4 regions of the Notoacmeibacter ruber genome follow, and region 2 is predicted to be linked to each of the others. Evidence: predicted binding sites of a transcription regulator. Region 2 holds the regulator's gene; each other region holds the start of a gene.
The links. Region 2 encodes LexA, which represses DNA repair genes until DNA is damaged. Its sites were predicted from a motif close to TGTTCNNNNTGTGTTCNG; they were not measured.

Region 1: a site for LexA is predicted at 3,015-3,032, ahead of D8780_RS15420 (LexA family protein). Genes of this name have one in related genera too.
Region 3: a site for LexA is predicted at 3,698-3,715, ahead of ssb (single-stranded DNA-binding protein). Genes of this name have one in related genera too.
Region 4: a site for LexA is predicted at 2,707-2,724, ahead of dnaE (DNA polymerase III subunit alpha). Genes of this name have one in related genera too.

Annotation. Positions count from the first base shown of each region.
Region 1 covers NZ_RCWN01000003.1:24,520-30,490, reverse strand. The annotation lists gene D8780_RS15445 (single-stranded DNA-binding protein) at 1-15, shown strand, start outside; gene D8780_RS15705 (trans-acting factor B) at 531-716, shown strand; gene D8780_RS15440 (helix-turn-helix domain-containing protein) at 933-1,286, opposite strand; gene D8780_RS15435 (transcriptional repressor TraM) at 1,507-1,824, opposite strand; gene D8780_RS15430 (SOS response-associated peptidase) at 1,969-2,622, opposite strand; gene D8780_RS15425 (hypothetical protein) at 2,601-2,825, opposite strand; gene D8780_RS15420 (LexA family protein) at 3,040-3,468, shown strand; gene D8780_RS15415 (Y-family DNA polymerase) at 3,474-4,754, shown strand; gene D8780_RS15410 (ArdC family protein) at 4,968-5,852, shown strand.
Region 2 covers NZ_RCWN01000001.1:1,441,740-1,447,710, forward strand. The annotation lists gene trpC (indole-3-glycerol phosphate synthase TrpC) at 1-232, shown strand, start outside; gene moaC (cyclic pyranopterin monophosphate synthase MoaC) at 229-711, shown strand; gene D8780_RS06830 (molybdopterin molybdotransferase MoeA) at 720-1,925, shown strand; gene lexA (transcriptional repressor LexA) at 2,017-2,736, shown strand; gene D8780_RS06840 (ComEC/Rec2 family competence protein) at 2,762-4,993, opposite strand; gene gltX (glutamate--tRNA ligase) at 5,257-5,971, shown strand, end outside.
Region 3 covers NZ_RCWN01000001.1:1,278,785-1,284,755, forward strand. The annotation lists gene uvrA (excinuclease ABC subunit UvrA) at 1-2,832, opposite strand, end outside; gene D8780_RS06085 (hypothetical protein) at 2,983-3,390, opposite strand; gene ssb (single-stranded DNA-binding protein) at 3,839-4,342, shown strand; gene D8780_RS06095 (cation diffusion facilitator family transporter) at 4,391-5,392, opposite strand; gene D8780_RS06100 (MarC family protein) at 5,462-5,971, opposite strand, start outside.
Region 4 covers NZ_RCWN01000001.1:1,089,716-1,095,686, reverse strand. The annotation lists gene dnaE (DNA polymerase III subunit alpha) at 1-2,451, opposite strand, end outside; gene D8780_RS05180 (ABC transporter ATP-binding protein) at 2,775-3,461, opposite strand; gene D8780_RS05175 (lipoprotein-releasing ABC transporter permease subunit) at 3,454-4,746, opposite strand; gene proS (proline--tRNA ligase) at 4,743-5,971, opposite strand, start outside.

The DNA of each region.
Region 1 (5,971 bases), on a different contig from region 2:
GTTGTCGAGAGCTAAGATCGGGCGGCTTCGGCCGCCCTTTCTCCCCTTCTCCATCATCTTTCCAAAAATATCCTCGGGGGAATGCGCTAAAGGCGCATAGGGGGCAGACAGCCCCCATCCTGATGGCCGAGGAAGCCCCTACGCCCCTTCCTCGTACTCCTTTCCCACACGGCGAAACGGCCCTGCTAACCGCAGCCCCGCCCTCATGATGGCTGTTCTGTTTTGGCCACAATGAAACCATGGGTCGCAACGGCATGGTGAAAGCGACCGTGATCCAGTCTTTCAGCCTGGCTCGGTTTATTGGCGATCGACGAGTTGACCGGAGCAACGAAGCTCGGTGTTTTCAAACGATCCTGGAGAGGCCGTGCGTAATCCTATGCTGCGCACGATACGCCCCGTTCCCGCTTCAAGACCGCAACCCCGTTGGGGTTCTCCACTGCGTTGCGACCGCTTGCGCGGTGCGGTCAGCGGTCCCGCGGCGCAGTCGAGCTCCGCGATTACGCATCAACAGCCTCTCAAGGAGATACGCTATGAAAACACTAATGCACTTCTGCCGCAGAACCGGTCGCCTCATGTCCCGGATCGCCAATAAACTGATCCGCCACATGACCCACAAGGGTCAATTGCGGATCACGGTCGCTTTCACCATTCCGTTCATCGCCAAGCTCGAATTCGGCTACCGCCTTGAACTCGGCAAAACAGAACAGCCATCATGAGGGTGGCGCCCTGACTTCGGTCAGGGCGCCTTTCGCCATGCCCCGGATGCTAGGCTCCGCTTAGCCTGCGAATGTCAGCCAGCCATGGCCAACGCAGGATGCAAGGGACAAGAAGATGGCGAGTGCCATGAGAAGCCGCGCCGTTCCGTTATTCATGCAGATCGCGACCCGCTGTTTGACGCAATCGATTCCGACTTACCTTGCGCCGAACCACCACTATGAGAGCGCCCTACCCTTGCCGCTTTTCATGCCGTGGTCGACGATATGCAAGAAAGCGGCGGCGGTTTCTGGCGGCAGGTCGAATATGCCAACGCAAAGCTGCAGTTTCTTTTCGGCGTCTTCCTCGTTCTCTCCAAAGAAATGTGGAGCGATTTCACCCAACAATTCGATCGGATGAAAATCGAGCAGTTCGGCAAGATGGACCATTCGTGTCGCAGTCATCTTCGAGAACCCACGCTCATATCGCCCATACACTTGCGCTGATAGTCCCAGCAACTCGCCAAGCTCGTTGCGTGTGAGAGGGATAGCGTCTCGACGTTCCCGAATTAATTTGCCGATCGCGGCATCCATCTCGGAGAATTCCTGTATGCCGCGAAAACCCGAACGTCTATGAATCGGCTTGTCGACTTCGGGATCTGTGGTTTCGACGAGTCCCATTCGGTTTTTATAGGCTTCGTTGTCCAGTGTCCGGCTCCTTGCCATTCTCTTCAATTCCGCAAGTCAATGGCGGGTGTCTCGACACGCAGCCATTGCCCATTTCATGATAACAGTTTCCGACATCCTCGATGCGTCAACGCTCACCAGAATTTATGCCTTGCGGGATGTATCCAAGTCTGTCGATTACGGCCGCGGCAATCTGATGATGTGCCTTCATGGATAGGACGGCGTTTGTATAGTGGTACAGCGTGTCGCCTTCGCCGTCCTTCGTGGACGCGCTTTTCTGGATTGAATCGAGTCGATCGTACAGTCGCTGCGCATGATCCACTCGTCGTCTTTGGGCGCAGATCACGGCGACAGCCAAGCGCTCAAGTTGCTCTGGTGTCAATTTGGACAGAGCATTGTCCATCGCAAGCGATGGCGATGATCGAAGGCTAATCCGTTTTTTCATTGTCCGTCTCTTTCTATCCAATAGAGCAGAGTTCCGCGAGCGAGCGACGGGCTCATGACGCTCCATGCAAACGGATGCCGTGCGCGAACCGTTCCTGGGCGGGATCGCTCAGTCTGAAGGTAGATTGGCCTGGCAAACAGTGGCTCAGGGTCCAGCGTCCTTTTTTTCGCCTTTCGCCACAATCCGCAATGCGCCATCCGGCAAGGGGCGTTGCAGGTCTTTGGATTCATTCCAGTCGGCCCGCTGCCAGACCTCGCGCTCTTCGACCGTCGTCAAGATGACAGGCATAGCCCGCGGATGGACGGCCTTCACTTCCGCATTCGGCTCGCAGGTCAGGAAGCCGTAGCGATCGACGTTGACCTCGCCCTCCTTCATTTTCCAAACCGCCGTCCAATTCGTCCAGATTCCGGCGAAGAACAGAAGCGGCCGATCATCATTGGCCGCGAACCAGACCGGCACTTTCGTGCCGTCGATCGTGTCGTATTCACTGAAAGAGGTGAACGGCACCAGGCATCGATGTTCGATGCTCAACCAACGGCGCCAGTGAGGCGATTCCGTCCGCCGGACATTGGTGACGCCCGGGTCGGTCTTCTTGTTCTCCAGCGCCTTCTGCGGCGACGGCATGCCCCAACGGGCCGTGACCATCTCCAGACCATCGGCGCCGTTTCGCACGATCGGCGCTTGCGTATCAGGAAAGATGCCAGGGAGCGGCGGCAGATTGCCGGTCTTGTCCGTCATGCCCTTCACAAGGTCGCGGATCGCTGCTTGCGTGCTCGTCATGGAGTAGAGATTGCACATGAGCGGCGCTCCATCATTTTGGCGCTGGGCGATTTATATCCGGCCCTATACATGAAATTCGGTTCCTTGCGCATGGATCGTGCGCGCCGCTCGACCTGAAGTTTGGCCAGCGCCTTTGTGTCCTCCAGGCCGCGCGGGTTCGTATCCGCATCATAGGCCGCCCAGTTCCAACGATCGTCGAAATGCTTGACGACGACACCCATGGTCGCGCCGTCTCGATTCCGGACGCAGGTGCCGAAATGATCAGGATTATGGCCGTTCGGCCAGGTTCGCCGCCACTGGAAACAGCCGCGTCAAATGATCATTGGTCCTCCAGAAGCGGACGTTGGGTCATAACCATGCTTTTCATCCTAACGTTGACAGCCGAATTATCGCGCTTCTTATATGTAAAATGTTCGCTTTATGTTCTGCAAGGTCATGATCCTTCATTTCGCCCGCATCGCGGTCTCTCCGCAGCTGCTTCCCTTTGCCACGGTCAACGTCGCGGCGGGGTTTCCATCGCCCGCGGCCGACGATCTGGAAGATACGATCGATCCGATTGCCTGGATCGTTCGCCACGAGAGCGCCATCTTCTGGTGGCGCGTGTCAGGCGATAGTCTGGAGGCCGAAGGCATAATGGACGGCGATCTGATTGCCGTTGACCGCGCCGGCAAGAAACGGCTTGGACGGATCGTTCTTGCCGTGGTCGACGGAGCCGTCACGCTCAAGAAACTGGCCCGACGTGAAGGCGTGTATTTTCTCGATCCACGCTCCCATGGCGATCGCTACGCGCCGATCAAGGTCACGGAATCGACCGAGATTTGGGGCGTCGTCGCCGGCGTCGTGCGCCGCCTTCCGGTCGAATAAATCCGATGGCCGACCCCATCGCCCTGATCGACTGCAACAATTTCTACGTCAGTTGCGAGCGCGTTTTCGATCCGCGCCTTGCCGGTGTGCCGGTCATCGTCCTGTCGAACAATGATGGCTGCGCGATTGCACGCTCGGAGGAAGCCAAGGCGCTCGGCATCAAGATGGGTGCGCCAGCCTTCAAGATGCGCGATGTGATCGAACGGCACGGCATCAGGGTCTTTTCGTCCAATTACACACTCTACGGCGATATGAGCCGGCGCGTCGTTGATACGATTGGCGGCTTCTCTCCGCGTTTTGAAGTCTATTCGATCGATGAAACCTTCGTCGATCTTTCTGGCTTCGGTGAACGGATGATCGCTCAGGCGTCCGACATGCGCCAGGAAGTGCGCGAGCGAACCGGCATCCCGACTTGTGTCGGCATCGCTGCCACGAAGACGCTCGCCAAGCTTGCAAACTTCGCGGCCAAGAAGAATCCGCTTTTCGCCGGTATTTGCAATCTGACGGACGACGCCATCCGCGACTATGTTTTGGATCGCGTGCCGATCGGCGAGATCTGGGGTGTCGGCGCTGCGACCGAAGCGAAATTGCAGGCCCAGGGCATTTTGTGGGCCTCGCAGTTGCGCGCCATGCCCCTGCCCCATGCCCGAAAGATCGGAACCGTCGTACTGGAACGTCTCGTCGCCGAACTGCGTGGTGTGCCTTGCATCGGCATCGAGGAGGTCGAACCTCAGCGTAAGGGCATGGCCGTAACCCGATCTGCCGGAACGCCAATGACCAGCTTCGACGAGCTCTCGCAGGCTCTTTCGGCCCATGCGAGCCGTGCAGCGGAAAAGCTGCGCTCTCATGGCCTTGTCGCCGGCACCATCACGGCGTTTTTCCATACCAACCGGCATAAGCCAGAGCGGCCCCAGCATTCCGCATCGCGGACCACGCGTCTGACGCCCATGTCGGCCGACAGCTTCGATCTGGTCGAGGCCGCTCTGAGATGTGCTGCACGGGCATGGAAGGGTGATCGCGATCATAATGGCTATGCCTACACCAAGGCCGGTGTGATCCTTGATGACCTGGTGGTCGCCGACAAGGCCCCTCGCCTTCTGTTTCCTCCGGATCGACCGCGCGATGCTCGCCTTATGGGCGCGCTTGATGCGGTCAATGATCGTTTCGGCAAGAAGACGCTTGTCCTCGCAAGCGAAGGCTACAAACGATCATGGGCGTTGCGGGCCGACCATCGTTCGCCCCGCTACACCACTCGCCTCAGTGATCTGCCAACCGTCAACATCTGAGACTGTTGAGCCTTTTTCGCCGGCTTAGGGCGCCGCCCTCGGCGCGCTGCGAAGCGGCTTCCGCCCAGCTTCCCTCGCGCTTTGGCGCTCAGTGCAGCCGGTTCCCCGCGAAGCCGCCCACTCCGCTTGCACACCCGCTGTTCGCCACGAGGCAATCGGACAGGACGCGCGCTTTGCGCGGCTCTTGCCCGACAGTCACAATGGAGGCCACAAATGGCGAACCCGAAATTCGATGTCTACCAGCACGTTACCGATGAAATCATCGCCCAGATCGAGGCGGGCACGCCGCCATGGCAGAAGCCGTGGACGGGTGGAACCGGGTGCGTTGCCATGCCTCGCCGATTCAACGGGGAGGACTATCGCGGCATCAACATTTTGATGTTGTGGGCGAGAGCATCTGCCAAGGGTTACGGGTCGGCGCGATGGATGACCTATCGACAGGCAAGCGAACTCGGCGGGCAGGTTCGAAAGGGCGAAAAATCGGCGACGGTCGTCAAATATGGGACCGTGGAAAAGGAAACCGATGACGGAGAAGACCACCGCATTCCCTATTGCCGCGCCTACCGCGTGTTCAACGCCGATCAGATTGAGGGTTTGCCGGAAGAATTTTACAATCGACCAGAGCCGGCGCGAAACCTAGGCACCGAACTAGACAGCCGCCTTGAGCAATATTTCGCCAGCACGGGAGCCGTGATCGAAACGAGCGAGGAGCCGCGCGCTTATTACAGCCTTCGCCGGGACATCGTTCATATGCCGCCGATTGCGACGTTTCATGATGCCAACGGTTACTACGGAACGCTGGCGCATGAGGTCACGCACTGGACAGGCAGCGCCCAGCGGCTCGACCGTTTCAACCGTTTCGCTGACAAAAAGGCGTATGCCTTCGAAGAGCTGGTCGCCGAGATCGGCGCTTGTATGTTGGCGGTCAACCTTGGCGTCACGCCCCGGTTTGACCAGAGCGCCGCCTATGTCGAGGGATGGCTGGCCGCATTGAAAGACGACAAGCGGGCAATTTTCCGCGCCGCTTCGGAAGCGCAAAAAGCGGTCGATTATATCGCCGCACAGACGGGCCAGGTCGCCGGCGAATTGGCAGCGTAAATCAAATGTCCTGCCGCGAATATTCGTGGCGGGACACTCGTTCCATCCAGATCATCGCCAAAATTGAACGGGCGGGCAAGAGCAAGCGCCCTTCCCCGCCCGTTCCGGCGCTACGCGCC
Region 2 (5,971 bases):
TCTGCGGACATTCGAAGTCACTCTCGAAACATCAGAGCGGCTGGCGGAGATGGTTCCTGACGACCGTATCGTAATTGCAGAGAGCGGCATCGCCACGGCCGATGATTGTGCACGCCTGTCGCGCCATGGTATCGAATGCTTCCTCGTCGGTGAGAGTCTCATGCGTCAAGCCGATGTGACGTCGGCGACGCAACGACTGCTCGCCCGCGCTCAGGCAGGTGCGACGGTATGAGCGAAGATGAACTGACCCATCTGGCCGCATCGGGCGAAGCCAATATGGTCGATGTCGGCGACAAGGCGGAGACAGTTCGCACCGCCGTTGCAGGTGCCACCGTCACAATGAAGCCCGAGACCCTCCGGATCATCCTCGCCGGCGATGCGAAGAAGGGCGATGTCATCGGCACGGCGCGCATTGCCGGCATCATGGCTGCCAAGCGCACCCACGAACTGATTCCCCTCTGCCATCCGCTAATGCTGACCAAGGTCGCCGTCGAAATCGAGCCCGATCAATCCTTGCCGGGCTTGCGCATTCGTGCGCTCGCACGATTGACGGGCAGGACCGGCGTCGAAATGGAGGCGCTGACTGCAGCTTCCGTCACGGCTCTCACCATCTACGACATGGCCAAAGCCGTCGATAAAGGCATGCGAATCGGCGACGTGACTCTCATTGAAAAGACCGGAGGCAAATCCGGCGACTGGCGAACGGAATAGGACGATCCATGGCGTTGCTCCCGGTTGACGAGGCTCTTTCACGCCTTCTGAAGCAGGCATCCCCCTTGTCTGCCGAGACGGTCGCTCTTGACGCTGCGGTGGGACGCATTCTTGCATCGCCGCTTCATGCGAAACGGACCCAGCCTCCCTTTGAAGGCTCCGCCATGGATGGCTATGCCGTGCGGGCTGCTGATCTCGATCCGGATGGCGTGCCCTTGGAACTGATCGGCGAATCGGCCGCCGGACACCCCTTCCCTGGTTCTGTCGAACCGGGCCAGACTGTGCGGATTTTTACCGGCGCGACCATGCCGGACGGCGCCGATACGGTTCTGATGCAGGAAAATGCCGAACGTATTGACGACAAAACCGTCAGACCGACCCAAAAGGAACCGGTGGGACGGCATGTAAGGCCTGCCGGCGTCGACTTTTCCGAGGGCGATCTGATGCTGGAAAGCGGAACGAAACTTGATTTCGCTGCCCTCTCCCTCGCTGCCGCAGCCTCGCATCCCACCGTCGACGTCCACCGCAAGCCGCGCGTCGCCATTCTCGCCACGGGCGACGAACTGAAAGCGCCCGGCGAAAGCCTCGCTCCCGGTCAGATCATCGCTTCCAACACGTATGGCATCTCCGCAATCGTGAGCGAGATGGGCGGCGTTGCACTCGATCTGGGGATTACGCCTGATAAGCCTGCGGCCCTGCAAGCCGCGATCGACAAGGCTCAATCGCAGGACTGCGACGTCATCGTGACGCTGGGAGGAGCTTCGGTCGGTGACCACGATCTGGTGCAGAAGGCCATGGTCGACGCTGGTATGGTCCTTGATTTCTGGAAGATCGCGATGCGGCCCGGAAAGCCCCTCATGGTGGGGCGGCTTGACGGCATTCACGTCCTGGGCCTGCCGGGCAATCCTGTCTCCTCCATGGTCTGCGCGCACCTCTTCCTGCGCCCTCTTCTGTGCCGGCTTCTGGGCTCCACTTACAAACCGAAGACAGTGGCGGCCCAATTGACCGCACATCTCGAGGCCAATTCCGGTCGCCAGCATTACATGCGCGCCTCGGCCTCCTATGATGGCGACTGCTGGACGGTCGAACCGGCCGGTTCGCAGGATTCCTCCCTCCTCCGCGTCATGACCATCGGCAACGCGCTCATTGTTCGCCCGCCGCACGCGCCAGCTGCTGAACCTGGCGAAAAGGTACTTGTCGACCTCTGGCGCTGACCTTACCCTGCGGGACCTACTTGCAGAACATGAGAAGAACAGATAGTGTCTGTTCATTCTATGTATCGCTTTGATTCTGCGAGGCGCAGCGATGTTGACTAAGAAACAGCGTGAACTTCTTCTCTATATCGACCAACGGTTGAAGGAGACAGGCATTCCACCGTCCTTCGACGAGATGAAGGATGCGCTCGATCTCGCATCGAAAAGCGGCATTCACCGACTGATTACGGCACTGGAGGAGCGTGGTTTCATCCGCCGTCTGCCGAACAGGGCGCGTGCGCTGGAAATCATCCGTCTGCCGAATACGGCTGCGCCGGGCGGCAATACGGGTTTTCGTCCCTCTGTCATCGAAGGCAGTCTCGGCAAGAAGAAAGAAGCGCCCTCTTCTTCGGGTCCTGGTCGCGGCCCGTCTGAGGCCGCCAATGAATCTGGCATCAGTGTTCCGGTCATGGGCCGCATCGCCGCGGGTGTTCCGATTTCCGCTATTCAGCAGCAGACCGACAGTATCGCGGTTCCGCCATCCATGATCGCCGGCGGCGTTCATTACGCATTGGAAGTGCGCGGAGATTCGATGGTCGAGGCGGGTATCCTCGACGGTGACACGGTCATTATCAAGGATGGCACCGTTGCTGATCCGGGCGATATTGTGGTCGCTCTCGTCGATGACGAGGAAGCGACGCTGAAGCGCTTTCGCCGCAAGGGAGCCTCCATCGCACTCGAGGCAGCCAATCCCGCCTATGAGACGCGAATCTTCCCCCCCGATCGGGTCAAGGTGCAGGGTCGCCTTGTCGGCCTCCTGCGCCGGTATTAAGGCGCGGCTCGGCCCGCAGCGATTTTCAGGGTTTGTCCTTGTCTCCAGACGTATCGCGTTTGCGCGGAGTCCAGTCTGGCAGGCCGCGGGCGGGGCGGCTCCATCGCCTGGCATCGTGCCAGGGCATCGACATGTCTTTGAACGAATAGCTGACGCTCCAGCCGCCGCCCTCTTTTCTCCACAGAGCGGCGGAGCCGTGTTTGGCCAAATCCATGCGATCGATCGTAAGGGTCGGTGAACGCGTGGAGCATCGTCCGGCCTTGGGCTGCGTCGTGTCCCCAATGACGATAATGGCGGCGCGCCCGCACCATGACGCGCGATCCTCCGCATATTTCAGCCATATGATGGGGAGGCTGTCGGGTGGGTCGTAAAGACAAAGGCGTTCGCTGCAGAAGAAACGCTCGTCAGATCGTGCGATCATAGGGGCGCCACTCGGTTCGACAACTTTTTGGGGACCGATGAGACGTTCAGCGCCGAGCGCAGCCATCCACTGATCGCCGACAAAGTTCGATAGTCTCGCCCGATTGGAGATCATCGTACCCTCGGCACCCGCCAGCGCGACGGCGCGCCCATTATCCAGAATGAAACCGGCGGGCCTCTCGCCGGTCCCCAGCAGGCCGAGGCCGATGATCGCGAACGGAAGTGCTGTCCAGCGCAGGGCGGTCTGCAGGACGGCAAACAGGGCCAGAGCGATTGTCAGAAGCATAACGCCTTGGCCGGCGACGAGCCCGGCACGATCGGGGGGCGAGATTTCCGAAACAAATCTGGCGATCCATAGCATCGCCTCGATGCCCTCACCCATCAGTTTGAGAAACGGTGCTTCGAGTCCGAACGGCATGAGCAGAAGCGAAAGAACGGCCATCGGCATGACAAGGATAGAGATAACCGGCGCCGCGAGTAGATTGCCGAGCGGTGCGAGCGGCGCGACCCGCTGGAAGTGCCACAGCGCGAAGATGGTCGTGGCGGCGCCGGCAATAAGCGTCGTGGCGAGAATACCCGCTCCGAAACGAACCGGTAAATTCAGCAGGCCTGCACCGGCACGGCTCTCGCGGGCGAGGTGTCGCCGCCTCTGCCAGAGGCTGTGCGAGCGATACGCCGCGATGAGCGCGGCGGTCGCCGCGAAAGACATCTGAAAACTCGGCCCTATGACCTCGTGAGGCGCAATCAGAACCACCAGAACCATGGCCAATGCCAGGTTGCGCATGGTGATAGCGGTACGGTCGCACAACAGCGCCGCGAGCATGATCGCCAGCATGATAAAACTGCGCTGTGTAGCGATCGCCGCGCCGCTGAGCACAAGATAGCCACCAGCCGCCAAAAGACCTCCAGCGGCCGCCCATTTACGGATGGAATACCGCGCCGCCATTGTTGGAAACAGGGCAAGGGCAAGCCTGATGGCGCCGATGACCGTGCCCGCAGCGAGGGCCATATGGAGGCCGGAGATGGACAGAACATGCGCCAGGCCGCTAACCCGCAACGCTTCGCGTTCGTCGTCCCCGATCGCTGCGCCGTAACCGGCAATAAGAGCGGATGCGATGGCTGCGCTCGGCCCGTTGAGAACCATCGCGATCCGTCGGTCGATCGTCTCGCGCAGCCGATTGACCCTTGCCTTCACCTGTTCCGCCATGTCGGGCGAAGGCGCTATCTTCACCCGCTCCATTTTTCCCAGGGCGAAACCGATGGCACCCAGCCCGTCGAACCATGCATTGAAGGAAAAATCATATCCGCCAGGTCGGACTGGCCCGGATGGCGGCAGCAATCGTGCGCGTAACCTCACCACCTCGCCCGCTTGGGCCTCGGAACTGCCTCCGCGTATGGTCACGCGCACCTTGTCAGGCGCATAGCGCAACTCCGGTCGGGTTGTTTCCACGACCGAGAGAACCAGCCGTCGGCGCCCATCTCCCAGCCGTTCACTGTTGAGAATACGCCCCGTGAGCACTGTCGCGACGGGTGAGCCGAGGGTCTGGTGATTGCGGAAGGCCACATGCATTGCAGCGGTCGCGGCGCCCGCAAGCATGGCGAACAGCAGCAGAAAAATCGCGCCACTCATTCGCCCCCGCCGGACAAAAGCGATAGCCAAAGCGGGCGTGCCTATCGCGATGAGCTGCCAGTGCTCAAGGGGAGCGCGCATGGCGAAATAGAGAAACGCTCCGCTAGCGAAGAGAAGTGCGGAAGCAACGAAGAGGCTGCCTCGTTCGGTTTCCTCTATCAGAAGCGATCGGGCTTTTCGAAACGTCCCGCGCAAAGCTTGGGCCATTCGTTGCGCCGAATTCGTCGAACGTTTCTCTATGCCTGGTTCGAATGAGGATCTCGCGTCAGTCGCCGGGTCGCCGCGCAGGTGAGAGACGACGCCATCGACGAGCCGCCGTTCATCGATATCTCGCTGCCCGGAAACAGGGTTCATGCTCATATCGCCTCATCCGCGGCTCGGCCTTGCACCGCCGCAGACCTATGCTACACGGGCGGACCGGCCTTGCAAAAATCCGAAGGCCGAATGTCATCAAAGCAGTCCGAGATTTTATGACCGATAAAATTGTCACGCGCTTCGCCCCTTCGCCCACCGGCTTCCTTCACATCGGAGGCGCCCGCACGGCTCTTTTCAACTGGCTCTTTGCGCAAAGGCACGGGGGAACGATGCTGCTCCGTATCGAGGATACGGACCGCGCCCGCTCGACCGAAGAAGCGACGGCGGCCATTCTCGAAGGGCTGTCCTGGCTTGAGCTCGGATGGCAGGGAGAGCCGGTCTCCCAATATGAATGCGCCGGACGCCACCGCGAGATCGCCCAGCAGCTGTTGGAGGCAGGACAGGCCTACAAGTGCTTCGCCACGCCTGAAGAACTCACCGAAATGCGCGAGCAGGCGAAAGCGGAAAAGCGTCCGCCACGCTATGATGGTCGCTGGCGCGACCGCGACCCTGCCGAGGCACCGGAAGGCGCACCCTACTCCATCCGCCTGAAGGCCCCGCGGGATGGCGAAACGATCGTCAGAGACAAGGTGCAGGGAGATGTCCGTTTTCCCAACAAGGATCTGGATGACTTCATCATTTTGCGATCGGACGGGAATCCGACCTATATGCTGGCCGTGGTCGTCGACGATCATGATATGGGCGTGACCCATATCGTTCGTGGCGACGATCACCTGACCAATGCTGCTCGCCAGACTCTGATCTATCAGGCCATGGGTTGGGACGTCCCCGTCATGGCGCATATTCCGTTGATCCACGGCCCGGACGGAG
Region 3 (5,971 bases), 160 kb from region 2:
CTCTTCGGGCGTGCCGGATGCGACGACTTCACCGCCGCCGGTTCCGCCTTCGGGTCCGAGATCGAGCAGATAATCCGCAGTCTTGATGACCTCCAGATTGTGCTCGATGACGGCGACCGTATTCCCCTGGTCGACAAGTTCATGCAGCACTTCGAGCAGTTTGGCCACATCGGCGAAATGCAGGCCAGTGGTCGGCTCGTCGAGAATATAGAGCGTCCGTCCCGTCGCCCTTCGTGACAGTTCCTTGGCAAGCTTGATGCGCTGGGCTTCGCCGCCCGAAAGCGTCGTCGCCTGTTGACCGACCTTCACGTAACCGAGTCCGACCTTTTCGAGCGTTTCCAGCTTGTCGCGGACCGCTGGAACGGCAGCAAAAAACTCCACACCTTCCTCGACGGTCATGTCGAGGACGTCCGCGATCGACTTGCCCTTGAATGTCACGTCCAGCGTCTCGCGATTGTATCTTTTGCCGTCGCACACATCACAGGTGACGTAGACGTCCGGCAGGAAGTGCATCTCGATCTTGATGACGCCATCGCCTTGGCAGGCTTCGCAACGGCCGCCCTTGACGTTGAAGGAGAAACGGCCCGGCTGATAGCCGCGCGCCTTCGATTCCGGCAGTGCGGCGAACCATTCCCGGATTGGCGTAAAGGCACCCGTATAAGTCGCCGGGTTGGAGCGGGGCGTGCGGCCAATCGGCGATTGGTCGATATCGATCACCTTGTCGATGAATTCGAGACCCTCGATCCGATCATGCGGGGCAGGGTGATCGCGGCTGCCCATCACCTTGCGGCTGGCCGCCTTGAACAGGGTCTCGATCAAGAAGGTCGATTTGCCACCGCCAGACACGCCGGTCACACATGTGAAGGTGCCCAGCGGCAATTCGGCCGTCACGTCCTTCAGATTGTTGCCTCGGGCCCCGACCACCTTCATCCGGCGCCCCTTCTGCCCCTTGCGGCGCTTCTTCGGAACTGAAATCTCCTGTGACCCGGAAAGATATTGACCGGTCAGGGAGTTGGGGTTGGCCATGACTTCGGCCGGTGTTCCCTGAGCCACAACCCGGCCGCCGTGAATACCCGCAGCGGGGCCGATATCGACCACATAATCGGCTGTGCGAATCGCGTCTTCATCATGCTCGACCACGATGACGGTATTACCCAGATCGCGAAGATGCTTCAGCGTATCAAGAAGGCGGTCATTGTCGCGCTGGTGAAGGCCGATGGAGGGCTCGTCCAGAACATAGAGCACACCGGTAAGGCCGGAGCCGATCTGGCTCGCCAAGCGGATGCGTTGGCTCTCGCCGCCGGAGAGCGTGCCGGAATTACGTGAGAGGGTGAGGTAATCGAGACCGACATCATTGAGAAAGCGAAGCCGTTCGCGGATTTCCTTCAGAATCCGGTAGGCGATCTCCCGGTCCTTCTCGTTCAGCCTGGTATCGAGGTCGGAAAACCATTCATCCGCCGCCTTAATCGACTGCGCGGTCACTTCGCCGATATGAAGACCGTCGATCTTCACGGCCAGCGCTTCCTGCTTCAGTCGGTAGCCATCGCAGGTGGGGCAGGGCGTCGCGGACATGTATCGCTCGATTTCCTCTCGCGACCAGGCGCTTTCCGTTTCCTTCCAGCGACGCTGAAGGTTCGGGATGACGCCCTCAAACGTCTTGGACGTCTTGTAGGAGCGTATACCATCATCATAGGCGAACGCTATTTTGGAGCGGCCCGTCCCGTAGAGGATGGCCTTCCTTGCCTCTGGCGACAGGTCGCGCCAGCGGTCGGACACATCGAAACCATAGGCCTTGCCCAATCCGATGAGCGTCTGAAGATAATAGGGAGAGGAAGAACGCGACCAGGGCGCGATGGCGCCCTCCCGGACAACGGCATCCTTGTCCGGAATGACCAGTTCTTCGTCGATGGCCTGCTGATGGCCAATACCGTCACAGCCCGGGCATGCACCAGCTGGATTGTTAAACGAGAAGAGGCGGGGTTCGATCTCCGAAATCGTAAAACCCGAAACCGGGCAGGCAAAATTTTCCGAGAACATGATCCTTTCATGCGTCTCGTTCTTGTTGCGGTTTGCACCGGCCGCGGCAAGTTTCTCATCGGGAAGCGGCCGGTCGGCGAATTCGGCCACCGCCAGGCCATCTGCCAGACCGAGTGCGGTCTCAATGGAATCGGCGAGACGCGACCCGATATCTTCGCGCACGACCAGGCGGTCGACGACCACATCGATATCGTGCTTGTACTTCTTGTCGAGCGCGGGAGCTTCGCCGATCTCGTAATATTCGCCATTGACCTTGATACGCTGAAAACCCTTGCGCTGCAGATCGGCCAGTTCCTTCCGGTATTCGCCTTTGCGGCCCCGGACGATCGGCGCGAGAAGATACAGGCGGGTACCATCCTCCAGCGCGAGGACGCGGTCGACCATCTGGCTGACCGTCTGGCTCTCGATGGGAAGACCTGTCGCAGGCGAGTAGGGCACGCCGACACGTGCGAAAAGAAGCCGCATATAGTCGTAGATCTCGGTGACGGTCCCGACGGTCGATCGCGGATTCTTGCTCGTCGTTTTCTGTTCGATGGAAATGGCCGGAGACAGCCCGTCGATCTGATCGACGTCTGGTTTCTGCATCATTTCCAGAAACTGGCGTGCATAGGCCGACAGCGACTCGACATAGCGGCGCTGGCCTTCAGCATAGATCGTATCGAAGGCGAGAGAGCTTTTGCCCGACCCCGAAAGACCGGTCATCACGATCAGACTGTCGCGTGGAAGGTCGAGGTCGACATCTTTGAGATTGTGTTCGCGCGCGCCGCGCACGGAAATGAACTTGCTTTCAGCCATTCGAATGATCAGTACTTTCGGGAATGTGGACAGTGCTGAAGGTAGGTATTCGATCAGCGATGTCGAGCGCTTTCACGCCACCATCCTGACATATGCTGGCGGGAGAGAGCAGCGCCGCCGTGAAACGGCACTGCCTAGATTGACCTTGCCTCAGCGGCAGGGATGGGCAACCAGTTTGCAGGTCAGCGGACGCCCTGCGCAGTTGAACGAAATCACTTTTGCCTTGCTGAAGTCGGAATAGTCGGTGCCATAGACCGGCTTACCGCGGTTCCGGGGCAGAATGTCGCGACCTTCGATCGCACGAACCCAACGGCGCACAGCACGTCGTTTGGCTCTCGTCTCACGCGCAGAGCGCCGAAGCGCAGCCGAGCGCCCGTAGGCTTCGAAGGCTTCTGGAGCGCATTTGGGGCGGGACGCCGCGCTTCGTTCACTTTGCATCGTCTCTGGTCTCAACTGCAAATTGGGCTTCGCCATCTCTTTGAGTGGCTCGGCAGTACTCTGTGCTGAAGCATCGACCACGGCAAAAAGTGGCAAGACCAATGCGACGATCATACTCAACGGTAGCTTTCTTTCACTGGGGGACATGACAGGCTCCTCTGGGCTAGGGACGCTGCACACCCGTTTTCGTTCTTGAAAAAAAACGACACGAGCCAGCTCAGTCTCGCCGGCTCAAGGACAGCGTCCAGTCAACGATCTAACCTTGCGGAAGACCAACTGAACAGCCTTTGAGGGTCCGGTTCACGAGGGGTTCAGAAAATGTGAACTCGATCGCCGACCGCACGCCTTCGTCAAAAACCCTCTCACTTAAATTCATTCTGATGTTTTCAGTATCAAAGTTCCGGGCCGGGGCCGGCTTGACATTTTCAAGAACATAATAGGAACATAGAGCTGTTGATGAAGTCATGTCAACCGGCGCGTAGGGGTGGTCTGCCATGGCGGGAAAGGTATAGGGTCGCGCCAAATCGTCGCGCCGCCGAGGTGCGTCAATCATGCGGAAGGAAAAATAATGGCAGGCAGCGTGAACAAGGTCATTCTGGTCGGCAATCTGGGTGCCGATCCAGAGATACGTTCGCTGAACAATGGCGGCAGGGTCGTCAATATGCGGATCGCGACCTCCGAGACATGGCGCGATCGCAATAGCGGTGAGCGGCGTGAGCGAACCGAATGGCACAATGTCGTGATCTTCAACGAGAACCTCGCAAAGGTGGCCGAGCAATATCTCAAGAAGGGCGCAAAGGTTTATCTCGAGGGCCAGCTTCAGACCCGCAAATGGCAGGACCAGAACGGTAATGATCGCTATTCCACCGAGGTGGTTCTGCAAAATTTCCGTGGCGAATTGCAGATGCTTGATAGTCGGGATGGCGGCTCCGGTGGCGGCGGTCGCGATATGAGCCGAGGCGGCTCCGATTTCGGTTCGAGCCGTGCCGGCGATGATTATGGCGGTGGCCGAGGCGGTTCCGGCGGGAGCGGCGGCGGCTATTCCGACATGGATGACGAAATTCCGTTCTAAGACAGCTCTGGACCGCAGGGGATGCCGCCGCGGCTTTGCCTTGTCGGTCTAGTCCACCCCGGACGGCACATTGCTTTGATCGGCGAAGGTGCGATGACCAGCAGCTGATTGCACTTCGAAATAAAGCTTGCGGATCATTGGATGACGCCGGCGAATTTCCTCTTCCATTTCGCTGACAAGCTGCTCGATGCGACCCGCCTTGATTTCGTTCTGGAAATCGAGGCTTGTCGCCAAGAGGATATCGCGCGGTCCGAGGTGCATGGAACGCAGCTCGTTGACCGCGACGATCTCGGGGTGACGTGCCATCCTCTGGCGTATATCTGACAAGACATCGGGATCGGCGGTTTCGCCGATCAGCAGCGCCTTGACCTCAATTGCGAGAATGATCGCCACGATGCCGAGTATAATGCCGATAAGGATGGATGCGGCGCCGTCGAATACCGGCATGGCCGTATACCAGCTGAGAAGCACGCCTGCGGCTGCGATCACGATGCCGATGCATGCCGCGGTATCTTCGGCAAGAACCACGAAGACCGCCGGATCTTTCAAGTCGCGAAGGTCGCTGTAGAAGCCGCGACCTGCTCGGGTCCGCTCGAAATTTCTGAAGGCGACACTCCAGGAATAGCCTTCGAAAAGAAACGCTATGACGAGCACGGCGACCGCAATCGTTGGAAACGCACCGTCTCCGCTTACTCCGGCTTCGTCGTGGAGCAGATGCGTCACGCCTTCATAGATCGAAAAGCCGCAGCCAAGGCTAAAAAGGAAGATGGCGACCACAAATGCCCAGAAATACAGGGCATTGCCGTAACCGAACGGATGACGTTCGTCTGCCGGCTTCTTGCTCTGGTGAATGCCGATCAGAAGAAAGCCCTGATTGGCCGTGTCGACGAGAGAATGAAATCCCTCCGCCAGCATGGAGGCCGAGCCGGACAGCGCTGCCGCGATGAACTTGGTGATCGCGATTCCAAGATTGGCGAACAGTGCGGCCAAAACGGCGCCTGTGCTTTCGCTCCCATCATTCGCGCCTTCGGATTTGCGTGGATTCTTCACGTCTCGTTTTCTCCATCGGGGAGGGGGAGATAATGTGTGGAAGGTTCGCGACCAGCCATATCCCGCTGCTCAGGCTGCAATCAGATCGCGAACGCCATCTGCGACGAACTGCACCGCGAGTGCGGACAGAATGACGCCGAGTAATCGTGTGAGAACCGATCGCCCGGTTTCTCCGAGATAGACGTCGATACGATCCGCGATGCGAAAGAAGATGTAGCAGAGCGCTACGACGAATGTGACGATGCCGATCAGGACGAGCCGTTCCGTCGGACTGGGAAACCGTTCCGACAAGAGGATGGTTGCGGAGATCGCTCCAGGCCCGGAAATGAGCGGGATGGCGAGCGGAAAGACCGCCAGATTGGCGAGATCGGTACGGCTTCGAACCTGGCTGACATTGCTGGATTTTCGTTCCACGCGTTTGCCGAAGATCATTTCAAAAGCGATCCAGAACAGCAAAAGACCGCCGGCGACGCGGAAAGCCGGTAATGTAATGCCGAACAGGTTGAGGATGATCGGCCCGGCCACGGCAAAGACCACGAGGATGCCGAGGCCGGTAATCGCACCGCTAAACGCGACATG
Region 4 (5,971 bases), 350 kb from region 2:
CTCCAGCCTTTCCGCGTCGCGCCGATATTCGTTCAGCTTATCCGTGTTGGCCATGTCGAACGACATGGAGGCAGCCAAGAATTCTGCCGGATGATGCGCCTTCATATAGGCGGTCTGATAAGAAACGATCGCATAGGCGGCGGCGTGCGATTTGTTGAAACCGTAATCGGCGAATTTAGCCAGAAGATCGAAGATCTGGTTCGCCTTGGGCTTGGCGACGCCACGCTCAACCGCGCCGTCGACGAAGCGGACACGCTGCTTGTCCATTTCGGCGCGGATCTTCTTGCCCATGGCGCGGCGCAACAGATCGGCTTCGCCAAGCGAATAGCCCGCAAGTTCCTGGGCGATCTGCATCACCTGTTCCTGATAGACGATGACGCCCTGTGTCTCACGCACGAGATAGTCGATCTTCGGATGGATCGACTCGATCTCCGAGTGCCCATGTTTGCGGTCGTTATAGACCGGTATGTTTTCCATCGGACCAGGCCGATAGAGCGCGACCAGTGCGATGATATCCTCGATGCAGTCGGGCTTCATGCCGAGCAGCGCCTTGCGCATACCCGCGCTTTCAACCTGGAAGACGCCGACCGTTTCGCCCCGCGACAGCATTTCGTACGTCGTCGCATCGTCGAGTGGCAACGAGCCCAGGTCGATATCCTCTCCCTTGCGGGCAATGAAACGCTTCGCCGTGTCGAGCACGGTCAGCGTCTTCAGACCGAGAAAGTCGAATTTGACGAGACCCGCCTGCTCCACCCATTTCATGTTGTACTGGGTGACCGGCATGTCGGAGCGCGGATCGCGATACATCGGCACCAGTTCGGAGAGTGGCCGGTCGCCGATCACGATGCCCGCCGCATGCGTGGAGGCGTGGCGATAAAGACCTTCCAGCTTCTTGGCGATCTCGATCAGGCGACCGACGACCGGTTCCTTTTCGATCTCCTCGGCAAAGCGAACCTCGTCCTCGACCGCTTTCGCCAGGGTCACCGGGTTGGCGGGATTGGCGGGCACCAGTTTGCAGAGCCGGTCGACCTGGCCATAGGGCATCTGAAGAACGCGCCCAACATCGCGCAGCACAGCGCGGGCCTGAAGCGAGCCGAATGTGATGATCTGTGCGACCTGATCGCGCCCGTATTTGCGCTGGACGTAGGCGATCACCTCCTCGCGTCGCTCCTGGCAGAAGTCGATGTCGAAGTCCGGCATCGAAACACGTTCCGGATTGAGAAAGCGCTCGAACAGCAAGGAGAAACGAAGCGGATCGAGATCGGTAATCGTCAGCGCCCAGGCGACCACCGACCCCGCACCCGAACCACGCCCCGGCCCGACAGGGATATCTTCGCTCTTGGCATATTTGATGAAGTCCGAGACGATCAGAAAGTAACCCGGAAAGCCCATGCGCTCGATAATGCCGAGCTCGTAGTCGAGACGATCGCGGTAGTCCTGCTCGTTGTGCCCCTCCCAGGGACCGTGCTGCGCGAGGCGGGCACTCAGACCCTCATGCGCCTGGCGCGCCAGTTCGGCCGCCTCAGCCGCGACGACGGCCGCCGGATCATCGACGTCAGCGCCGGCGAAGCGCGGCAGGATCGGCTTGCAGGTCCTCGCACGAACGCTGCAGCGCCGCGCGATTTCAACCGTATTATCAGTCGCTTCCGGAAGGTCGCTGAAAAGTTGAATCATCTCCTCTTGAGAACGGAGGTGATTGTCGGGTGTAAGCCGCCTGCGCTCATCGACCGCTATGACGGTTCCCTCCGCAATGGCGACGAGAGCGTCATGCGCCTCGAAATCATCGCGTGTCGGAAAGAAGGCTTCATTCGTCGCGACCAGAGGCAGATCGAGATCATAGGCCAGACGAACGGAGTGATATTCTACCGCCCGGTCATAGCCCGACGGTCTCTGCAATTCGACATAGAGTCGATCAGCGAAAATCGTCGTCAGCCTTTTCAGACGCGCCTCGGCGCCGGAGAGACGGTCATCCCTGATTTCCTGGCCTATCGGCCCGTTCGGCCCGCCAGTGAGACAGATAATTCCCTCGGCGAGGTCTGACAGATCGTCCGGCGTCACATGCGCCGGTTCGCCCGCGGGGACGTCGAGATAGGACCGGCTGACGAGCCGAACCAGATTGGCCCATCCGGTTTCGGTTGCGGCCAGCAGGACCAGGGACGGCTTCGGCGCGTAGGTCGCACCACGGGCTTTCCCGCCCTCCTCGGCATGATCTCCGAATTCCACGGCCAATTGACACGCCAGCAAGGGCTGGAGCCCGGCTTTCGATGCCTTTTCGGAAAATTCGAGTGCTCCGAATAGATTACCCGTATCGGCAATCGCGATGGCCGGCTGATTATCGGCCAAAGCCCCTTTGATGATCTTGTCGAGCGGCAGCGCGCCTTCAAGGAGCGAATATTGGGAGTGAACGCGCAGGTGCACGAAACGTGGCATCGCTTGTTCAACAGCACCCATTGCCTGCTCCTTGATCGGGACGATTCGGTTCAAACCTCCACCATCCTAGAAGTTTGAACCAGGTTCGTCGCCCGAAGCGTCGAAACGAGTGAGCGCCTGAACGGGCAATCCCCAGTTTCAACAGGGTCGGCTTTCAGAGCGCCCCAAGCCAGAATGCGCTGGCGACAAGGAAGCTGCCAATGGAGACCAGAGCTGCCACGTCCTGGAGAATATCGCTCATCATCGGTACCTTTTGTTTATGGTCTATGCGCTTTTTGTATCCTTTTTGTTCTCATATAGCAAGCCGTTCTGGAACAACCGAGTTCCGCTTGGTTAATCGCCGATCAGGCGGCGACGACTTTTCCCGCAGAGAGGGTAACGCGGCGATCCATTCGGGAGGCGATGTCGAAATTGTGAGTCGCGATGAGGGCGCTCAATCCAGCGTGCCGGACCAAAGAGCTCAGGGCTTCGAACACGTAGGACGAGGTTTTCGGATCGAGATTCCCGGTCGGCTCGTCGGCAAGGAGAAGGGCCGGCGCGTTGGCCACCGCACGCGCGATGGCGACACGCTGCTGCTCTCCCCCGGACAGTTCCGCCGGGCGATGGCTGGCCCGTGGGCCGACCCGCATGTAATCGAGCAGTTCCTGAGCGCGGGAGCGGGCCGTCGCGTTGTCTGTGCCCTTGACCAGTTGCGGCATCATCACGTTCTCCAGAGCGGTGAACTCGGGCAAAAGATGATGAAACTGATAGACGAAGCCGATTTCACTGCGACGCATGGCGGTGCGCCGATCATCGGTCAGGTCGCCACAGGATTTGCCGAGCAGGCGCACATCGCCAGCGTCGGGTTTCTCCAGCAGCCCGGCCAGATGGAGAAGCGTCGATTTTCCGGTTCCCGACGGGGCGACCAGCGCCACCATCTCTCCGGGAAAGAGCGTGAAATCCGCCTTCGACAGGATGACGAGCGGCTTCGCCGCCTCTTCATAGGCGCGGTCGACCGCGCAGAGCTCCAGAACCGGCTGTGTCTTACTCATAGCGAAGGGCCTCGACCGGATCGATTCTGGCCGCACGGAGAGCTGGCAAGAGCGTTGCGAAGAAGGACAGCGTCAAGGCCATGATCATCACCGCGACGGTCTCTCCAACATCCAGCTTCGCCGGCAACTGGCTCAGAAAATAGAGATTGGGATCGAAGATCGTGGTGCCGGACAACCAGGAGAAGAACTGGCGAATACTCTCGATATTGGCGCAGACGAGCAAACCAATCAGAAGGCCCGCTATCGTGCCAGTCACGCCGATCGCCGCGCCCGTCATGATGAAGATGCGCAGCACCGATCCGCGCGAGGCACCGATGGTTCGCAAGATGGCGATATCGCGGCCCTTGTCCTTCACCAGCATGATCAGCCCTGAAATGATGTTGAGAGCCGCAACCAGCACAATCAGCGTCAGGATCATGAACATCACATTGCGCTCGACCTGAAGGGCGGAGAAGAAACTGCGATTGCGCTCCCGCCAATCGGTCAGGAGGACGGGCCGCCCGGCCGCCTCTCTCACCGCCTCGGCCATGGCATCAACGTCGTCGGGTTCGTCGAGGAAGACCTCGATGGAGCCCACCTGCCCTTCCTGATTGAAATAAAGCTGCGCTTCCGACAGGGGCATATAGACGATGGCCGCGTCATATTCGCTCATGCCGATTTCGAAGATGGCCGTCACGGGATAGGCCTTGACCCTCGGCGCCATCCCCATCGGCGTCACGTCGCCATTTGGCGAGGTGAGCGTGATCAGATCACCGGCGATAAGACCAAGGTTTTCGGCCAGTCGAATGCCAACAGCCACCCCTTCCGAGGTCTCGAACCCGTCGAAGCTGCCCTGCCGAATATTCTGCGTCACCATGTTGAGCTTCGGCAGGTCCTCATCGCGAACGCCGCGGACGATAACACCGGTGCTGACGTTGGATTTACCGTCGGCCAGCGCCTGCCCCTCAACGACGGGCAAAGCGGCCTGAACCCCGGCCAATGCCGAAATCCGGCTGGCAATCGTCTCGTAATCATCCAGCGGCGAGTCGATCGGCTGGACGATCAGATGACCGTTGGTTCCCAGAATGCGGTTCAGCAGTTCCTCGCGAAAACCGTTCATGACAGCCATCACGATAATCAGGGTCGCAACGCCCAGCAGAATGCCGATGAAGGAAATCAGCGCGATGGCCGAGACGAAAGTGTCCTTGCGGCGTGCGCGCAGATAGCGGAACGCCACCATGCGCTCGAACCGGCCGAACGGACGGGCCTTGCCGTCATGATCCGCTATCGCCTCCTCCGCACTCATCGAAGGGCGCCTGCCGTCAGCATGTTCAATGCTTCGTCGAGCGACAACTCACGCTTTTCGCCACTGGCGCGGGCGCGCAGTTCCACCTTGCCTTCGGCAAGCCCTCTGGGGCCAGCGACGATCTGAACCGGAATGCCGATCAACTCGTGCGTTGCGAACTTGGCACCGGCCCGCGCATCGGTATCGTCCAGCAAGGGATCCAGCCCACCCTCCTTTGCGGCACGGTAGAGCTTTTCAGCGGCGTCGTCGCACAGATCGTCACCAACCTTCATGCTGATGATCGAAACGTCGAACGGCGCGACGCTCTGCGGCCAGATGATGCCGGCCTCGTCATGGCTGGCCTCGATGATCGCGCCGAGCAACCGCGTCGGCCCGATGCCGTAGCTTCCCATGGAAACCGGCACCTGGGCGCCAGCGGGTCCGGTCACCTTCGCGCCCATCGGCTCGGAATACTTCGTTCCGAAATGGAAGATGTGACCAACCTCGATACCCCGTGCGCTGATACGGGTGTCATCGGACAATGCCCCCCAAGCCTGCTCGTCATGCATTTCGTCGGTCGCCGCGTAAGGGGTGGTCCACTTGGCAACCAGATCGGACAACGCCTCGGCATCCGAGAAGTCGGTATCCGCGCCGGGAGTGTCATATTCAAGAAAGGCTCGGTCGCAGAAGACCTCCGATTCACCGGTCTCCGCAAGGACGATGAACTCATGAGACAGATCGCCGCCGATCGGGCCGGTATCGGCACGCATCGGGATGGCGGTCAATCCGCAGCGCTGGAATGTCCGCAGATAGGCGACGAACATCCGGTAATAGGCGATCTTCGCACTCTCGTAATCGAGATCGAACGAATAGGCGTCCTTCATCAGAAACTCGCGGCCCCGCATGACCCCGAAGCGCGGGCGGACCTCATCGCGGAATTTCCACTGAAGGTGATAGAGATTGAGCGGAAGATCCTTGTAGGATCGTACATAGGTCCGGAAGATATCCGTCACCATCTCTTCATTGGTCGGACCATAGAGCATGTCGCGATCATGGCGGTCGCGAATGCGCAGCATCTCGGGACCGTAAGCGTTGTAGCGTCCACTCTCCTGCCAAAGATCGGCCGGCTGGACGGTCGGCATCAAGATCTCGATCGCCCCTGCCCGGTCCTGCTCCTCGCGGATGATGTCGCAGACCTTGTCCAACACCTTCTTGCCGAGCGGCAGAAAGCTGAAAATGCCCGCCG